Linked DNA regions of Cystobacter fuscus DSM 2262. The main gene of each other region encodes a partner of the protein of the gene in region 2 in a complex. Links are inferred from orthologs where the notes say so. Each region holds a gene or a part of one and is shown on either strand. Other genes may lie near its edges. The genes, in order: tsaE and tsaD.

Region 1 (8,269 bases), on a different replicon or contig from region 2:
AGGACACCTTCACGGTGTCCAATCCGAACGCCCATGCTGGGGTGACGGGTCCGGTCGGCCAGACCAGGCCCCAGACCGCGGGAAACGTACAGGCGTCCGCCCAGACGCAGCAGACGGGCAACGGCCCCCTGGCCCCCGACAGAGCCGCTGCCGTGATGTCCTTCGTGAATCAGCAGCAGGGGGAATTGCTGGGCCGGATCGCCGGAGGCTTGAAGGCGGGAAAGATTTCCCAGGAGGAACTGGGCCCCTTGATGGAGAGCGCGCAGAAGCTGGCCCAGGCCTCCGGTGAGGCCTCGGCGAAAGAGCAGTTCATGCCGAACGACACGAAGAACCTGAGCGAGATGCTCATGCAGCACCAGGCCACGGTCATCAACACCCTGGACAGCAAGCAGAGCATCTTCTCCTTCTTCAAGAAGCCGTCCGCGGCCCAGCAGGCCCTGGCCCAGCAGGTGGGCCAGCTCAGCCAGGATGTTCTGCAAGGCCGCATCCGCGACGGCGATTTGAGCAAGCTCATTTCCCAGCAGTTTGGTTCGCCCGCGGGCGCGGGTCATGCCGTATCTCAGCCCTCCGTGGCGGGCACTGAAGGAGCTGGCGCGACGAGCGCCCCCCCGCCTCCGCTCCCGCGCCGACGCTCCAGCAGTTGGGCGGCCTGCTGCAGCAGTTCAGTGCGCTGGTGGGCAGCTTGAGCGCCCCGGCCCCCCAGACGCCAACCTCGACCCATGCCTCGGAGCCGGCCCAGGCCCAGCAGGTGGGCAGCCACCTCGCCTTCCCTCCCGACCCCTCAACGATGTCCAATCTGACGCAGCAGCACGGCTCGCTGCAGGCCAAGCTGACCAAGCTCGAGCAGCGCATGAAGCAAGCCAGGATGGGCCTCGAGACTCTCGGCGCCTTGACGCAGGGCCTGCAAGAGCTGGGTGATGCCATCAAGACGACCTCGGCGAAGGAGAAGGTCACGCCGGCGGAGCTGCTGGGCTTGAGCACGCTGGTCCTGAAAAACGCCACGAACATTGACCACGCCTTCCAGGTCTTCAAACAGTCATAGCCTCGGGCGGCGTCCGCTTCGGCACGAATGACCTGTGCGGCGCATTCGTGCTAACCACTCCCCCATGAGGGTCCCGACTCCCTCCCTGCGTGGAGTGCGCCCCGCCCTGCTCCTGCTGCTCTGCCTGCTGCCCTGGGGGTGCTCGGCCATCCCTCCCGCACCGGGGGACGACTCGATCCGGGCCCGGCTCAAGGCGTGCCTGCTGGCGGGGGACATGGCGTGTGTCGTCGACCAGTACCTGGTGCTCCAGGACATCGGGCGGATGCCGGGCTGGCTGGTGGCATTCCAGAACGCCTTCGCCATCACCAACCGCAAGGCGGGCGAGTGCGAGAAGGTCGCACGACTCGTCCACCAGGGACTCGTCAAACTCGGTGAGCGACCGGAATTCATCCGCTTCTCGGTCAGTGGCCCATCACCAGTGCGAGTGCTGGGCTTCGATGAGACCGCACAAGGCATGGTGGTCAAAACCCATCAGGTCTCGACAACGGGTGTGCATGTCGCCATTCATTGACGCCTACACAGGTCTGGCCGGGTTGCCCTTTCAGGACTACGTGGTCCGGCTCCGCACGGGACCGGGCAACAGGATCGTCGACGAGGTGCTCAAAGAGCCATGACCGAGAAGCGAGTCATCAAAGAAGAGCCGATTCCGGAGGAGTGGCGTGGTCGAAGGGTAGGCCTCATGGATGCACTGCTCTATGCCCGACAACAGATTCTCGAGAAGCGTGGACTCTGGTTCGTCACTGGCTTTGACACCGTCGAGTCGCTCGTCGCGTTCACGATGGGCTGGGCTTCCAACACCCAATTCAACGGAGAGAGCGACCGGGAGTGGTGCGACTTCCTGGATTGGTTCGACGAGGTGGAGCCCGCGGCGCGCTACGAGGGCTGGCAGGTGACGTTCCTGCGCGAGTGCGGCGGGGACCACGAGCGCGCGGTCATGAAGTTCCTCGATCGCGCCCACGAGTTCGTCTCCCTGCGTCGCGCGTCACCCAAACCCTGAGAATTCCAGGCGATTTCGTACAATCCGCCGTCGCGGAACGCGCATCCGGCCACCTCCTGGGTTAGGGTCCGGGCACCAAGGACCTCTGAGGAACACATGTCCCGCACCATTCGTGCCCCCCGTGGCACTACCCTGTCCTGCAAGGGCTGGGTCCAGGAAGCCGCCCTCCGCATGCTGATGAACAACCTGGATCCCGACGTGGCCGAGCGCCCCGAGGATCTCGTCGTCTACGGCGGCATCGGCAAGGCCGCGCGCGACTGGCCCTCGTTCGACCGCATCGTCGCGAGCCTCCAGCGCCTCACCGACGAGGAGACCCTGCTCGTCCAGTCCGGCAAGCCCGTGGGCATCCTGCGCACCCACCCCGACGCCCCCCGCGTCCTCATCGCCAACTCCAACCTCGTGGGCAACTGGGCCAACTGGGACCACTTCTTCGAGCTCGAGAAGAAGGGGCTGATGATGTACGGCCAGATGACGGCCGGCTCGTGGATCTACATCGGCACCCAGGGCATCCTCCAGGGCACCTACGAGACCTTCGCCCAGGCCGGCCGCGTCCACTTCGGCTCGGATGACCTGTCCGGCCGGCTCGTGCTCTCCGGCGGCCTCGGCGGCATGGGCGGCGCCCAGCCCCTGGCCGCCACCATGAACAACGCCGTCTTCCTCGGCGTGGAGATCGATCCCACGCGCGCCCGGCGCCGCGTGGAGACGCGCTACCTCGACGTCGTCGCCAAGGATCTCGACGAGGCGCTCGCGCTGGTGAAGGAGGCCCAGGGCAAGCGCCAGGGCCGCTCCATCGCCGTCATCGGCAACGCCGCCCAGGTGTTCCGCGAGCTGTACCGGCGGGGGCTCAAGCCGGACCTGGTGACGGACCAGACGAGCGCGCATGATCCGCTCAACGGCTACATCCCCGCGGACCTGTCGCTCGAGGCCGCCGCCGAGCTGCGCCAGCGCGACCCCCAGGGCTATGTCGAGCGCGCGCGCCAGTCCATGGCCGTGCAGGTGCAGGCGATGCTGGACTTCGCGCGCGCGGGCAGCCACGTGTTCGACTACGGCAACAACATCCGCGCCCAGGCGCAGCTGGCGGGGCTCGACAACGCCTTCGACTTCCCCGGCTTCGTGCCCGCCTACATCCGCCCGCTCTTCTGCGAGGGCATGGGGCCCTTCCGCTGGGTGGCGCTCTCGGGAGACCCCGAGGACATCCGCCGCACGGACGAGGCGGTGCTGGAGCTCTTCCCGGAGAAGGCGTCGCTGCGCCGCTGGCTCACGCTGGCGCGCGAGCGCGTGGCGTTTCAGGGCCTGCCCGCGCGCATCTGCTGGCTGGGCTATGGCGAGCGCGCCCGGGCGGGCCTGCGCTTCAACGAGATGGTGCGCAAGGGCGAGCTCAAGGCCCCCATCGTCATCGGGAGGGATCACCTGGACTGCGGCTCGGTCGCCTCGCCCAACCGCGAGACGGAGGCCATGAAGGACGGCACGGACGCGGTGGCCGACTGGCCCATCCTCAACGCCCTGGTGAACGCGGTGAACGGGGCCTCGTGGGTGTCCTTCCACCACGGCGGGGGCGTGGGCATGGGCTACTCGCTGCACGCCGGCCAGGTCATCGTCGCCGACGGCACCCCCGAGGCCGCGCGCCGCATCGAGCGCGTGCTGACGTCCGACCCCGCCATGGGCGTGCTGCGCCACGCCGACGCGGGCTATTCCGAGGCCCACGAGACGGCGCGCACCCGCGGCGTGCGCATCCCCGGCCTCACCGAGTGACACGATGGAAACCCTGGAGCTGCTCATCCGCAACACCTCCGAGGTGCTCACCGTGGAGGGCTCCCCCCAGGAGCCCGCCGAGCGCGCCCTCACCCCGCATCCCCACGCCTGCGTCGGCGTGCGCCGCGGGAAGATCTGGTACGTGGGCTCCGAGGGCGCCCTGCCCCCGGGCGCGGTAGGCCCCTCCACCCGGGTGCTGGACGCCCATGGCCAGTTCGTGGGCCCGGGCTTCGTGGACCCCCACACCCATGCCGTCTTCGCCGGCGAGCGCGCGGCGGAGTTCGATCTGCGCTGCCAGGGCGCCTCCTACCTGCAGATCGCCCAGGCCGGCGGCGGCATCGCCAACACCGTGCGCGCCACCCGCTTCGCCAGCGAGGAGGATCTCATCCGGCTCGCCCTGCCCCGGCTCCAGTTGATGCTCGAGTACGGCATCACCACCGCCGAGGTGAAGAGCGGCTATGGCCTGTCGCTCCAGGACGAGCTGAAGATGCTCCGGGTGGTGCAGCGGCTGTCCACGCTCCAGCCCGTGGAGCTCATCCCCACCCTCATGTGCGCACACGCGGTGCCGGAGGAGTACCGCGAGTGGCGCGAGTCCTACCTCGACTTGTGCATCCAGGAGATCATCCCCGCGGTGGCCGAGCAGGGCCTGGCGCGCTTCTGCGACGTGTTCGTCGAGCAGGGAGCCTTCACGCACGCCGAGGCGCGCCGCCTGCTGCTGGCGGCCCGGAAGCGAGGGTTGCAGCTACGGCTGCACGTGGATCAGCTCAGCGCCTCGGGAGGCGCGGAGCTGGCGGCCGAGCTGGGCGCGGCCACCGCGGACCACCTGGAGCAGGTGAGCGACGCGGGCATCCAGGCCCTCGCGGCCGCGGGGGTGTCGGCCGTGCTCGTGCCCACCGCCACCCTCTTCCTGCGGGTGCGCCCCTATGCCCCCGGGCGCAAGCTGCGCGACGCGGGCGTCAACGTGGCGCTCGGCACCAACCTCAACCCCGGCTCGGCCATGAGCGAGAACCTTCCCCTCGCCCTGGGGCTCGCCTGCCTGGAGAACGGGCTGACGGCCGCCGAGGCCTATTGGGCCGCCACCCGGGGGGCCGCGCTCGCGCTTGGTTTGAGTTCCGAAGGACGGATCGCCGTGGGCGACCCCGCCAATCTTGTCATATTTTCGTGTTCAAACTATCGCCACCTTCCCTATCACCTGGGAATCAATCACGCACGGATAGTGATCAAGGGAGGCCATGTCGTGGTAGAACAGGAAAGAGCCCTTTGTGCATGATTCTGGTTGCACAAGTGGCCTTCGAGGGAACTTCCACCCTGGGCCGGCCGTTAGTATCAAACAAGCAAGCCTATGTGCCGCCTCTTCGGTTTTCGATCCGCCATTCCCGCCGCCGTTCATCCTTCCCTGGTCACGGAGAAGAATTCCCTCCTGCGTCAGTCGCGGGAGCACAAGGATGGATGGGGTATCGCCGCCTATGAAGCGGGAGACAATCCATCCGTCGCGCACGGACTCGGTCCGGCGCACTGCGACCCGGACTTCGAGCGGGTCAGCAGCCGGGTGTCTTCGCGTACGGTGGTCGCGCACATCCGCCTGGCGTCCGTGGGCCAGGTGGAGAGGCGCAACGCCCACCCCTTCACCCATGGCCGGTGGTGCTTCGTGCACAACGGCACGGTGAGGAACTTCGCCCGGCACCAGGCGGCCGTGGAGGCGCTCATCCGCGAGGATCTGCTCGCCCTCATCCAGGGCGCCACGGACACCGAGCGCTGCTTCTACCTCTTCCTCACCCGCCTGGCCGAGCAGGGGCAGGACTTCGAGTCCCCGGCGTGCGTGGAGAAGGTGGCCCGGGCGCTGGCGGAGACGATGAGCCTGGTGTCGGGCATCACGGATGAGCCCGGGCAGGACGGCTCGTCCATGAACTTCCTGCTGACCAACGGGGACGTGATGTTGGCCACGCGGCGCAACCGCTCGCTCTTCCTGTCGGACACCGCCCCCGAGACGGGCCGCTGCCCCCACCGCGAGTACGTGGGGGCGCCCAAGCCGGGGGATCGGCTGGAGCAGTTCGTGCTCGCCAGTGAGCGGTTGTCGGGCGAGGACCACTGGCACGAGGTGGCGGAGGACAGCGTCATCGGCGTGGACAGCGGCCTCGTGTTCCACCAGTGGAAGGTGCGGGACCTGGACCCGCGGCACTGAACCCCGGGCGCCGAGGCGCTCCCTAGGGTGACGGGGGGCCCTGGAGCGGTTCCCCCCAGTGGGCCACCTGGGCGCTCACCGTCATGTCCCCGGCCACGTGGAAGGAACGAGGTGGCATGGGACTGCCTTCCGAGGACAATTCCGGCGTCCAGACGTCCTCCCGCCAGAGCGTGTAGGAGACCTCCGCGTCCACCGGGAGGCGCACCATCCCCGTGTAGTGCCCGTTGGCCTGGCGGCGCAGGTAGAAGCCCGGGGCCACGTTCCCGCCGAGCGAGGCATGCGAGCCCAGGACGGTGATGACGGCGTCGGCCGGTGTCCCCTCGGGGACCGTCACGTCGAAGATGACGGTGGCGTGGGGGTACTCCAGAGGCGGAGGCTCGATGGCGCCACACCCCACCAGCACCACACTGGCGAGTGGGATGAGCAGGAACCACTTCATGGGGTGGGAGGGGCTCATGGGCGCAGGATATGCCAACCCCCCCGCTCCGGAGCGCATGGCCCACTCATCTGTTGTTCGCTGCACGCACCGCTGGACGCCGCCCGTGTGGCCCGCTCAGCGCTCGGCCAGCAACCAGTCCTTCAGCAGTCCGGCGGGCCGCGCGCCCCAGGCCTCGGCCACCAGCTCCCGGGACTCCTCGCCCACCTCGCGCAGGGTGAGCCGCAGGTACTCGCGCGGCGCGGCCTCGGGGATGCGATCCAACCACTCCACCAGCAGCGCGCCGTCGCCGCCCACCATGTCCAGGAAGCCCGTGGCGTACAGCTCGTCGTAGTCGGCCAGCCGGTAGAGGTCCGCGTGGTAGAGCGTCAGGCGCCCCTGGTAGGGGTAGACGATGGCGAAGGTGGGGCTGGCCACCTGCGAGCGCTCCACCCCGGCGCCCTCGGCCACGCCGCGCACCAGGTGCGTCTTGCCCGCGCCCAGCTCGCCCACCAGCCCCACGAAGTCTCCCGGCTGGAGCAACCGCCCGAGCCGCACGCCCAGGCCGTGGGTTTCCTCGGGCGAGCCCGAGCGTACCGTGTGGCTCAGCGTGGGCGTGCTCATCGCTCCCACCGCGTCCACACCGAGCACAGTCCCTTCACCACGTCCGAGGCGATGAGGCCCAGCCGGCCCCGCCGCCCGGCGGCGAGATCTCCCGCCAGCCCGTGCGCGTACACGGCCGTCCAGGCGGCCTCGGGGAGCTTCAGGCCCTGCGCGAGCAGCGCGCCCAGCACCCCGCTGAGCACGTCCCCCGTGCCGCCGGTGGCCATGCCCGGGTTGCCCGTGGGGTTGACGTACACGGTGCCATCCGCGTGGGCGATGAGCGTGCGCGCCCCCTTGAGCACGAGCGTCACCCCATGCGTGCGCGCGAAGTCCCGCGCCACCTTCACCCGCTCCTTCTGCAGCTGCTTCGTGGGCAGGCCGGACAGCCGCGACATCTCGCCCGGGTGGGGCGTGAGCACCACGGGCCCCTTCGCCCGGCGCAGCACGCCCAGGTCCGTGGAGACGGCGTTGAGCGCGTCCGCGTCCAGCACCACGGGCACCTCCACGCGCTCGAGCAGCTCGCCGAGCAGCGCCGTCGTCTCCTCTCCCCGGGGGATGCCAGGGCCCACCACGAGCGCGTCCTTCTGATCCGCCGCGGCGAGCAGGGACTCCAGGTCCGCCCGCCCCAGGGGACCACGATCCTCCAGGGGCCAGCCCATCACCTCGGGGGCATGGCCGAGCACCGACTCCACCACCTGGGCGCGCGTGGCCACGGTGACGAGTCCCGCTCCGGCGCGCAGGGCGCTCAACGCGCTCAGGGCCGCCGCTCCGGACTTGCCCAGGCTGCCGGCCACCACCAGCACGTGCCCGTAGGTGCCCTTGTGGGTGTCCGAGCGGCGCGGGGCGATCGCCCCCCGGGCATCCGCCTCCTCGACGAGGAAGACCTCCGCGCCCGCGTGGGCCACGACGGCCTCGGCGGGGATGCCGATGTCCACGCACCGCACCTCGCCGCACAGCGTGGCGCCGGGCTCCAGCACCTGCCCCTGCTTGAGGAAGCCGAAGGTGACGGTGGCGTCCGCCTCCACGCACGGATCGAAGGGCACCCCGGTGTCCGAGTGCAGCCCCGAGGGCACGTCCGCGGCCACCACCTTCGCCCCCGCCGCGCGCCAGCGGCGCACGTACTCGATCGCCTTGGCGAACTCCCCGCTGGGAGGCCGGGTGAGCCCGGTGCCGAAGATGGCGTCCACCACCACGTCCCCCACCCGCGGCTCCTCCACCTCCCCGAGCGACTGGGGCTCGAGGCCCGAGGGCCCCAGGGCGAGCAGGTTGCGCTGGGAG
Region 2 (8,198 bases):
GCCAGGCTCCGGCCCGAGCGGCGAAGCGACTCCACCCAGGCGGCGGTCTCGGCGACGGTGCGAAGGACGAGCGGGGCCATGGGCTAGACCGGAGCTCCGTAGATGGGACCCACCTTGTCAGCCACCTCGGTGGGCAGCGCGTCCGAGACGGCCGGCTGCGTGGGCATCAGCCGCACGGGCTGCTTGCCCTTGAAGGAGTGCTCCTCGTCCGGGAAGTTGCCCGAGCGCACTTCGGAGAAGTAGGCGCCCGCCGCCTCGGTGATGGAGCCGTGCAGGTTGGTGAAGCGCTTGACGAACTTGGGCTTGAAGTCCGGATTCATTCCCAACAGGTCGTAACAGACGAGCACCTGGCCATCGCAGTGCTTGCCGGCGCCGATGCCGATGGTGGGGATGGTGAGCTTCTGGGTGATCTGCCGCGCCAGATCCAGCGGCACGCCCTCGAGCACCAGCGAGAAGCACCCGGCGCGCTCCAGCGCGAGGGCATCGTCCACCATCTTGCGCGCGGCGTCCTCGTCGCGGCCCTGCACCACGTAGCCGCCCATCTTGTGCACCGACTGCGGCGTGAGACCCAGGTGCCCCATGACAGGGATGCTGGCGCGCACGATGGCCGACACGACGTCGGCGAACTCCGCGCCCCCCTCGAGCTTCACTCCGCCCACGTTGCCCTCGGACACCAGGCGGCCCGCGTTGCGCACCGCCTCCTGCACCGACACCTGGTAGCTCATGAAGGGCATGTCGCCCACCACCAGCGCCCGCTTCGTGCCCCGAGCGACCATGGCCGAGTGGTACACCATCTGATCCATGGTGACCGGCAGGGTGGAGTCGTGACCCTGGACGACCATGCCCAGCGAGTCCCCGATGAGCAGAACGTCGGCTCCGGCCTCGTCGAACAGCCGGGCGAAGGTGGCATCGTAGGCCGTGACCATGCAGATCTTCTGTCCGGCCTGCTTCTGGCGCTTCAGCGTGTGGATGGTGACCTTGTCCTTCACGGTTCACCTCCTAATGGTGAGGGGTAGGGTTCCTGCGGTGCGAGCATGGACGTCCTTCACCGTCCCCCGAGGGGGATCGCCTTGGACGGCCACCGAGGAACACTCTAACGCCCTTGGGCTCGCCGTGGGGTCTCTCTTTGAGACCGGGCGGGCGAACGGGCGCCGCTCAGGCGCGTCTGCCCGGGGACACCTGCGCCCGGTCGATGGACGCCAGCAGACCCTGCAGGTCACCTTCGTCGTGGACGAAGTCGATGTCCGACGTGTCTACCACCAACAGCGGGGTCTCCGTGTAGCGGGAGAAGAAGTCGTTGTAGGCGTGGACGAGCTCCTCCAGATAGCCCGCGTCGAACTGGCGCTCGAACTCGCGGCCCCGCTTCTTGATGCGGTGGAGCAGCACGTCCAGACGGGCCTTCAGGTAGATGACCAGGTCGGGCCGGGTCACCCGCGGCGCGAGCGCCTCGAAGACGCGCTCGTAGAGGGCCAGCTCGTGCGAGTCCAGCGTCAGGCACGCGAAGATGCGATCCTTGGCGAACAGGTAGTCGCTGACCGTCACCGACTGGAACAGGTCCGTCTGGAACAGCTCCTGCTGCTGCTTGAAGCGCGAGAGCAGGAAGAAGATCTGCGTCTGGAAGGCGTACTTCTGCCGGTCCGAGTAGAAATTGGCGAGGAAGGGATTCTCCTCGACGATCTCGAAGGTGCGCCGCGCGCCGAAGCGCCCGGCGAGGATGTCGGAGAGACTCGTCTTGCCGACGCCGATGGGCCCCTCGACCACGATGTAGCGGTTGTCCATCCGCTTCGAGACCTCCCGAACTTCGCTGGAACTCCGCCCGGAAGCGCGGCCCCACGGCCACGGCCCACGGCGGGGCGCGGATAAGAGCACGGGAGCCGCGAGCGGGCAATGTTCGCGCGCCTCGCGAGCACGCCGGGCTTGACGGCCAAAGAGGCGTCCACTACCAGGGATGCCCACGCGCGGAAGCGAGCGGGACACGCGAGGATCTGGAGCGATGAGCCGACGTCAGCGAGCGAGGACGATCACCGAGCTGGAGCCCTCCCCGGCCCCGGCCACCGGAACGACCGAGCCTCCCCCTCCGCCGGATCCCCTCTACGGGGTGGCCCTGCTCAAGATGGCCCTGGAGCTCAAGCGCCAGCGCGAGAGTTCTCCAGAGGAGATCCTCCGCGGCGTGCTCGCGCGCATGCGGCTGTCCGAGGGGGAGTTCCGCGCCTGGCTCGCGCAGCAGGGCGAGCTGGCCAAGGTGTTCGGCGGCCCTTGAGCGCCCCCGGGCCCGCTCAGTGCGCGGCCAGCCAGCCCTGGAGGACGATGTCCACGGCGTTGCTCAGGGACTTGCAGAACGAGTACTCGGTGCGGAGCCGCTCCACGGGTGAAGCCGCCTCGAAGCGCCGCGTCTCGAAGAAGAGCGCGTACACCACCCGCTCCCCCACCTTGGAGCGGATGCCGAGGTGCTCGCCCTGCACGTCCATCTGCGGCAGCAGCATCCTATCCAACGAGCGGTACACCCGGGCCATGTCCCGCGTGGCGCCCACGAAGACGTCCTCGTCGACCACGGGAATGGGTGCCGGGTCTCCCCACCGCAGGAGCACCTGTCCCTCCACGCACGCGAACACCGCGTACACCACGCCGAAGCGGTGGAGGATGGGCTCCAGGGTCTCCACGGGCAGGGGCTTCATCACGCGCCGCGCTCCTCCTCCACGGGCCCCAGCGCGCGCTCGAGGGCGGCGAACTCCACGGACGAGAGCGTCTCCGCGCGCCGCGTGGAATCGATGCCCGCCGTCGCCAGGGCCGCGAGGAGCTGCTCGTGCGTGCCCAGCGACTTGTCGGACTTGAGCGAGTTGATGAGCGTCTTGCGGCGCTGGGCGAAGCCCGCCTTCACCACGCGGATGAAGCGCGCGCCATCCACCACCGGCGCCAGGGGCTCGGGGCGGCGGATGAGCCGCAGCACCGCCGAGTCCACCTTGGGCGGCGGATGGAAGCGCTCGGCCTCGATGTCGAAGAGGTTCTCCGCGCTGAAGTAGAGGCCGAGGATGGCGGTGAGCAGCCCGTACTCCCGCCCGCCCGGCTCCGCCGACAGCCGGTCCACCACTTCCTTCTGCAGGGTGAAGACGGCGCGCGTCACGTGCTCGCGCTGCTCGAGCACCTGGAAGAGGATGGAGCTCGTCAGGTGGTAGGGCAGATTGCCCGCGACCTTCACCTCGGGAGCACCCGCCACCTCGGCGAAGTCCACCGTGGCCGCGTTGCCATCCACCACGCGCACCCCGGGGATGGCCTCCTTCTCCAGCACCGCGATCATGTCGCGGTCCTTCTCCACCACCGTCACGGCCGCGCGCGTGGCGGCCAGGAAGCGCGTGAGGTGGCCCAGGCCCGGACCCAGCTCCACCACGGGCTCGCCCTCGCGCAACTCCAGCGCGTCGGCGATGGCCTCCAGCACGTCCGGATCTCCCAGGAAGTTCTGCCCCCAGCTGTGCTTGGCCCTCAGGCCATGGCGCTGGAGGATTTCACGAGGTGTCTGCACGAGATCCTTCCCTTCACATGCGCCAGGCGGGATCCGCGGACAGACTGAAGTCACCCCTCAGTCCCCGCCTCCAGGCCTCGTAGCCCGCCACGGCGATCATCGCCCCATTGTCCGTGCACAACCGCACCGGGGGAAGAAAGAGCTTCAAGTTGCGCTCCTGGGCGCGCTCCAGGCAGAGCGAGCGCAGGCGCGAGTTGGCCGCCACACCGCCACACACCACCAGGCGCTGGAGCCCGAGCCGACGCGCCGCGGCGACGAACTTCCGGCTCAACGCGTCCGCCACCGCCTCCTGGAAGGAAGCACACAGGTCCGCCAGGGCCTGGCCCTCGGGCAGGCCGTGCTTCTTCACGTGGTGCAGCACCGCCGTCTTCAACCCGGAGAAGGACCAGTCGAAGTTCTCCGCGCCGGGCAGCGCGCGGGGAAACCGGATGGCCTCCGGGTTGCCCTTCTGGGCGAGCTGATCGATGGGCAGGCCCCCTGGATAGGGCAGGCCGAGGATGCGCGCCGTCTTGTCATAGGCCTCGCCCGCGGCGTCGTCGCGGGTGCTGCCCACCAGCCGGTAGTGGCCATAGTCGCGCACCTCGTAGAGGCTGGTGTGCCCTCCGGACACCACGAGCCCGAGGAAGGGCGGCTCCGGGGCGTCCTCCAGCAGCCGGATGGCGAGCAGGTGACCCTCGAGGTGGTTGGCGCCCACGAAGGGCTTGCCGGTGGCGAGGCTCAGCGACTTGGCCACCTGCACGCCCACCAGGAGGGCGCCGATGAGGCCCGGGCCCGAGGTGACGGCGATGAGGTCCACGTCGTCGAGCGTCTTGCCCGCGCGCGTCAGCGCCTCGTGCAGCACGGGCATGACCTGCATCACGTGGTTGCGGCTGGCGAGCTCCGGCACCACCCCACCCCAGCGCCGGTGGATGTCCACCTGGGTGGAGACGACGTCGGAGAGCACCCGCCGGCCGTCCTCGACGAGGGCGGCGGCGGTTTCATCACAGGAGGTTTCGAGTCCGAGTACGAGCAAGGGCACCTCTCTACCAGGAGCCCGCCGTCGCGCCTACTGGCCGAGCACCTTGAGGGAGGCCCGCGCGTCCGGAGCGTACTTCCCGGAGGGTTCCAGGGTGAGATAGCGCTTGTAGGCCTCGATTGCCTTCTTGTTCTGCCGGGATTGCTCGCGAGCCACGCCGAGGAACAGCCAGGCGCTGGCGTTGCGGGGCTGCTCCTTCGTCACGACCTCCAGCAACTCGATGGCCTCGCGGTACTTGCCCGTCTCGCCGCGCACGAGCGCGATGCCCAGTCCCGCCCGGGCCTCGTTGGAGTCCGGCTTGAGCTCGAGCATCTGACGGTAGCTCCGGGCCGCGGCCTGGTAGCGCTCGCTGGCCAGGGACTTGCGCGCCTGGCGCGTCAGCTCGGCGTACTCGGCCTCGGGATCCGTCGCGGCCTTCCCCGGAACCGGCGCCTTGGTGTCCTCCACCGGAGGCGTGCCGTCCGCCGCGGCGGCCTGGGTGGGGGGCGTCTCCGGCTGGGCGGGGGCCTGGGCCTCCGGCTGCTTGGGCTCGGGCCGCTTGGGCTCGGGCGGAGGAGGCGTCTTGGGAGCGGTCGCCGTGGAGGCGGGCACGGTGCTCGGCACCGGCGCGGGCGGAGGCGTGCTCGCGCCACCCGATTGGGTCATCACCACCACCGCGGCGGCCAGGGCGATCGCCGCGACCCCCACGCCGATGAAGAGGCCCGTCCGCTTTGGCGCGACGGGCGCCTCCGGCTTGCGCTCCGACGGTACCGGACGGGGCCTGGGCTCCGGCCGGGCCTCCTGCTTCGGCTCGGGCCTGGGCTCCGGCCGGGCTTCCTGCTTCGGCTCGGGCCTGGGCTCGGGCATCGGCTCCGGCCGGGCCACCACCACGGGCGCGGGCAGGGACTCCAACTGAGCCTCCAGTGTGGGCAGGGGCTCCGGCTCCAGCACGGGCAGGGGCTCCGGCTCCAGCACGGGCATCGGCATCGGCTCGGGCATGGGCTCCGGCTGGGCCTCCAGCACGGGCATGGGCGCCTCGGAAGGCACCAGCGGCTCGGACACCGGCGGCGCGGCCGGCTCGATCACCGCGCTCGACACCAGGGTGACTTCCTCCGCCGGACCCGCGGGCTCGGGAGGAGGCACCACGGGCAGCGGATTGGGCTCCACCGCGGCCCCTCCGAAGATGGGAGCCCGGGACATGGGCGAAGACAGCTCGCCGAACGACATGGAAGCCGCGGACGCGGCCGTGGACCCGGCGGAGGGAGCGGGAGCGGAAGCGCGCGGAGCCGGGGACCAGCCCGGACCCCATTTCCCCGTGGAGCCGAGGCCATCCTCATCCACCCGGTTCCAATCGAGCAGCAGGCTGCGCTGCGCCTGCTCCTTGGCGCGGTGCGCGGGGGCGGGATCCACGAGGAACGAGGAGCCCTCGGCGGTGCGCGGGGGCGCGATGAAGTCCGCCTCGGGAGCGGTGGGCGAGCGACGCCGGGACTCGAAGACGACCACGTTGGCGAGCCGCGGGGGAGCCTCCGCCTCGGTGCGCGGCGCGGTCGAGGCACGCACCTCGGGGGCCGGCGGGACCACGGGGGCCGCGGTGACGGGCGCCTCCACCATGAGCGCGGGGGCCTCGGGCACGGGAGCCGGAGCCGGCGCCGGCTCGACGGGAGCGCTGGGCGCGGGCGCGTTGTGCAGCCACTCCTCGATGCCCGGCTTGCCGCTCTGCACGGGCTCCTGCGAGACACTGCCCAGCTCGCGGATGAGGCCCTCGAAGTACAGCTTGCTGATGATGCCCAGCGCCGCCAGGTCGTCGAAGTCCGAGTCCTCCACCACGCGGCTCAGGGTGCGCTTGCCATCGAAGAGGCGCAAAAGCCCGTTGACCTCGTCCGGGATCTCCGAGAGCCGGTCGGCCAGCTGGTGGTAGTCGATCTCGAACACCGTCTCCAGGGGCGGCAGCTGCTCGAGCATGCGGCCCCACTCGTCCAGCCGGCGCATGCCCTCCATGAGCAGGCCCTGGGTGGAGACCTCGATGCGCTCGGAGCGATCCAACGCGGAGAACTGCACCTCGAACTCGCCCTCGGTGGCGTTGAGCAGCCGGTAGAAGGCGTTCTCGCCCTTGAGCCGGCCCATCTCCGCGTCGATGACGCGGCCTTCCTTGAAGTAGATGGTGGCGACGCGATCACCCTTGATGGAGATGGTGCCCGTCTTGCGGCCGATCTCGAACGTCTGCACCAGGTCCACGACGCCCATGTCGACCAGGTTGCCCGCGAACCCACCCTTGGTGGTCTCGCGCCGCTCGATGCGCTCCTTGTCCGCCTTCTGGAGGATCATCGTCACGCGGGTGACGATCTCCTTGATGTAGATGGGCTTGGTCAGATAGTCGTCCGCCCCCATCTCCAGGCCCTTCACCTTGGCCTCGACCGCCTTCTGGTTGGTGAGGAAGACGAAGGGAATGTGCTTGTAGCGCTCCTCGGATTTGAGCGTCCGGCACAGCTCCAGACCGTCCATCTCGGGCATCTTCGTGTCGGACAGCACCAGGTCTGGCGTGCTGATCTGCACCTTCTCGAGCGCGTCCTTGCCGTGAACAGCGGTCGTGACGGAGAAGCCGGCCTTCTTCAGGCTGACCTCCATGACACGGAGACTCTTCGGGTCACTATCGACCAGGAGCAGGTGCTGCTTGGCCACGTTCGATTGCCTTTCGCTGCGGACGGCCTACCAGGGAAGGCCGGCGCCGAGAAGGCGGGATGATCGGGCCCGCTCTCCAGGGCTGTCAATGGTCGTGGGAGAGGGAACTCGCCGAGCATCCAGGAGGTCGAGCACGTGCCCGGCGAGGCCGGACACCGGGGACCCGGACGCGGCGAGCCCTCCCGGCGCGCGGCTCAGCGGAAGAGGCCGCCCTTCTTGGGGGGAGGCGGATTCTTCTTGCGCATCTCGATGAGCCGCAGCTCCTGGTTGGCCTCCAGATGCTTGGGACTCGCACGGATGGCCTCGCGGAAGTGCCGTTCGGCGCGCTCCATGTCGCCCTCGACCCGGGCGATCACCCCGAGCTGGTAGTGGGCCCGGTCGCAGCGCGGATCCATCTTCAGCGCCTCGGCCATCATCTGCTTGGCGCGGGTGACCTCGGTCTTGCGCTGGGGGTCCATGTAGATGGCCCAGCCTCGGGCAGCCAGGTACACCGCGCGGGGCTCGGCCTGGAAGGCGCGGTCGAAATGGTCCGCCGCCGCCACGAAGTCGCGCTTGCGGAAGAAGATCTCCCCCGCCTTGAAGAGCTCGTTGGGATCTTCCCCGGAGGCGCGTTGCGGCGGCGGTTGGAACGACCCCTTGGAGCGCAGCTCCTGGAGATAGGTCGCGCGCTTCGCGTCGTCGTAGAGAACGTCATAGGCCTCGCGGATGGACTCGTAGACGATGGTCATGCGCGGCGCGAGCGCGGAGAGCGAGGGCGGCAGACGATCCGGGTGGAAGCGCTTGGCGAGCGCGACGAAGGCCGACTTCACCTGCTCGCGCTTGACGTCCGGGCCGATGGCGAGTCCCAACAGGGAGAAGTAATCCTGCTTGGACTGCACGTCGGCGTAGCGCTTCTCGATGAGCTGGGCGAGCTGCTGCTCCTCGTCGTTGCCCTGTGCGGACGCCGCGGCGGCGGGCGCGGGCACTGACGGAGCAGACGTAGGCACTGGCGACGCGGGCGTGGGCGCT

What was found.
Region 1: the proteins of tsaD (region 2) and tsaE are in contact, whole or in part, in a crystal structure (PDB 6N9A), measured with the Thermotoga maritima proteins. The link is inferred for Cystobacter fuscus DSM 2262 from one-to-one orthologs. Residues at the interface, in WP_004082750.1 of Thermotoga maritima: Cys10, Asp11, Arg49, His50, Leu82, Gly84, Gly135, Gly136, Glu154, Thr155, Leu156, Asp157, Asp158, Ser159, Glu162, Asp165, Lys166, Arg169, Leu170, Tyr175, Lys213, Thr214, Leu217, Tyr218, Gln221, Arg222, Asn324; in WP_004082108.1 of Thermotoga maritima: Leu37, Gly38, Lys46, Lys57, Val59, Lys60, Ser61, Thr63, Phe64, Thr65, Leu66, Met67, Val69, Pro71, Tyr82, Arg83, Leu84, Asp86, Asp88, Phe89, Asp93, Ile128, Asp130, Glu131, Arg134.

What each region holds. Positions count from the first base shown.
Region 1 is NZ_ANAH02000064.1:583,337-591,605, reverse strand. What follows is about bases 5,270-8,269. They hold tsaE (tRNA (adenosine(37)-N6)-threonylcarbamoyltransferase complex ATPase subunit type 1 TsaE), read right to left. Parts: upstream 7,013-8,269; coding sequence 6,527-7,012; downstream 5,270-6,526. Other genes in these bases: D187_RS39545 (bifunctional ADP-dependent NAD(P)H-hydrate dehydratase/NAD(P)H-hydrate epimerase), read right to left, coding at 7,009-8,269; D187_RS39555 (hypothetical protein), read right to left, coding at 5,996-6,412; D187_RS39560 (class II glutamine amidotransferase), read left to right, coding at 5,270-5,973. Also shown: D187_RS39590 (hypothetical protein), read left to right, coding at 1-686; D187_RS39585 (hypothetical protein), read left to right, coding at 683-1,042; D187_RS39580 (hypothetical protein), read left to right, coding at 1,107-1,553; D187_RS39575 (hypothetical protein), read left to right, coding at 1,653-2,039; hutU (urocanate hydratase), read left to right, coding at 2,136-3,791; hutI (imidazolonepropionase), read left to right, coding at 3,796-5,061; more of D187_RS39560, read left to right, coding at 5,134-5,269. UniProt on the Escherichia coli protein: Required for the formation of a threonylcarbamoyl group on adenosine at position 37 (t(6)A37) in tRNAs that read codons beginning with adenine.
Region 2 is NZ_ANAH02000006.1:110,164-118,361, forward strand. What follows is about bases 2,531-5,459. They hold tsaD (tRNA (adenosine(37)-N6)-threonylcarbamoyltransferase complex transferase subunit TsaD), read right to left. Parts: upstream 4,530-5,459; coding sequence 3,531-4,529; downstream 2,531-3,530. Other genes in these bases: D187_RS10775 (hypothetical protein), read right to left, coding at 2,531-2,675; rsmA (16S rRNA (adenine(1518)-N(6)/adenine(1519)-N(6))-dimethyltransferase RsmA), read right to left, coding at 2,675-3,517; D187_RS10790 (response regulator), read right to left, coding at 4,563-5,459. In the rest of the region: panC (pantoate--beta-alanine ligase), read right to left, coding at 1-80; panB (3-methyl-2-oxobutanoate hydroxymethyltransferase), read right to left, coding at 84-989; D187_RS10765 (deoxynucleoside kinase), read right to left, coding at 1,156-1,779; D187_RS10770 (hypothetical protein), read left to right, coding at 1,994-2,260; more of D187_RS10775, read right to left, coding at 2,277-2,530; more of D187_RS10790, read right to left, coding at 5,460-7,190; D187_RS56995 (J domain-containing protein), read right to left, coding at 7,385-8,198.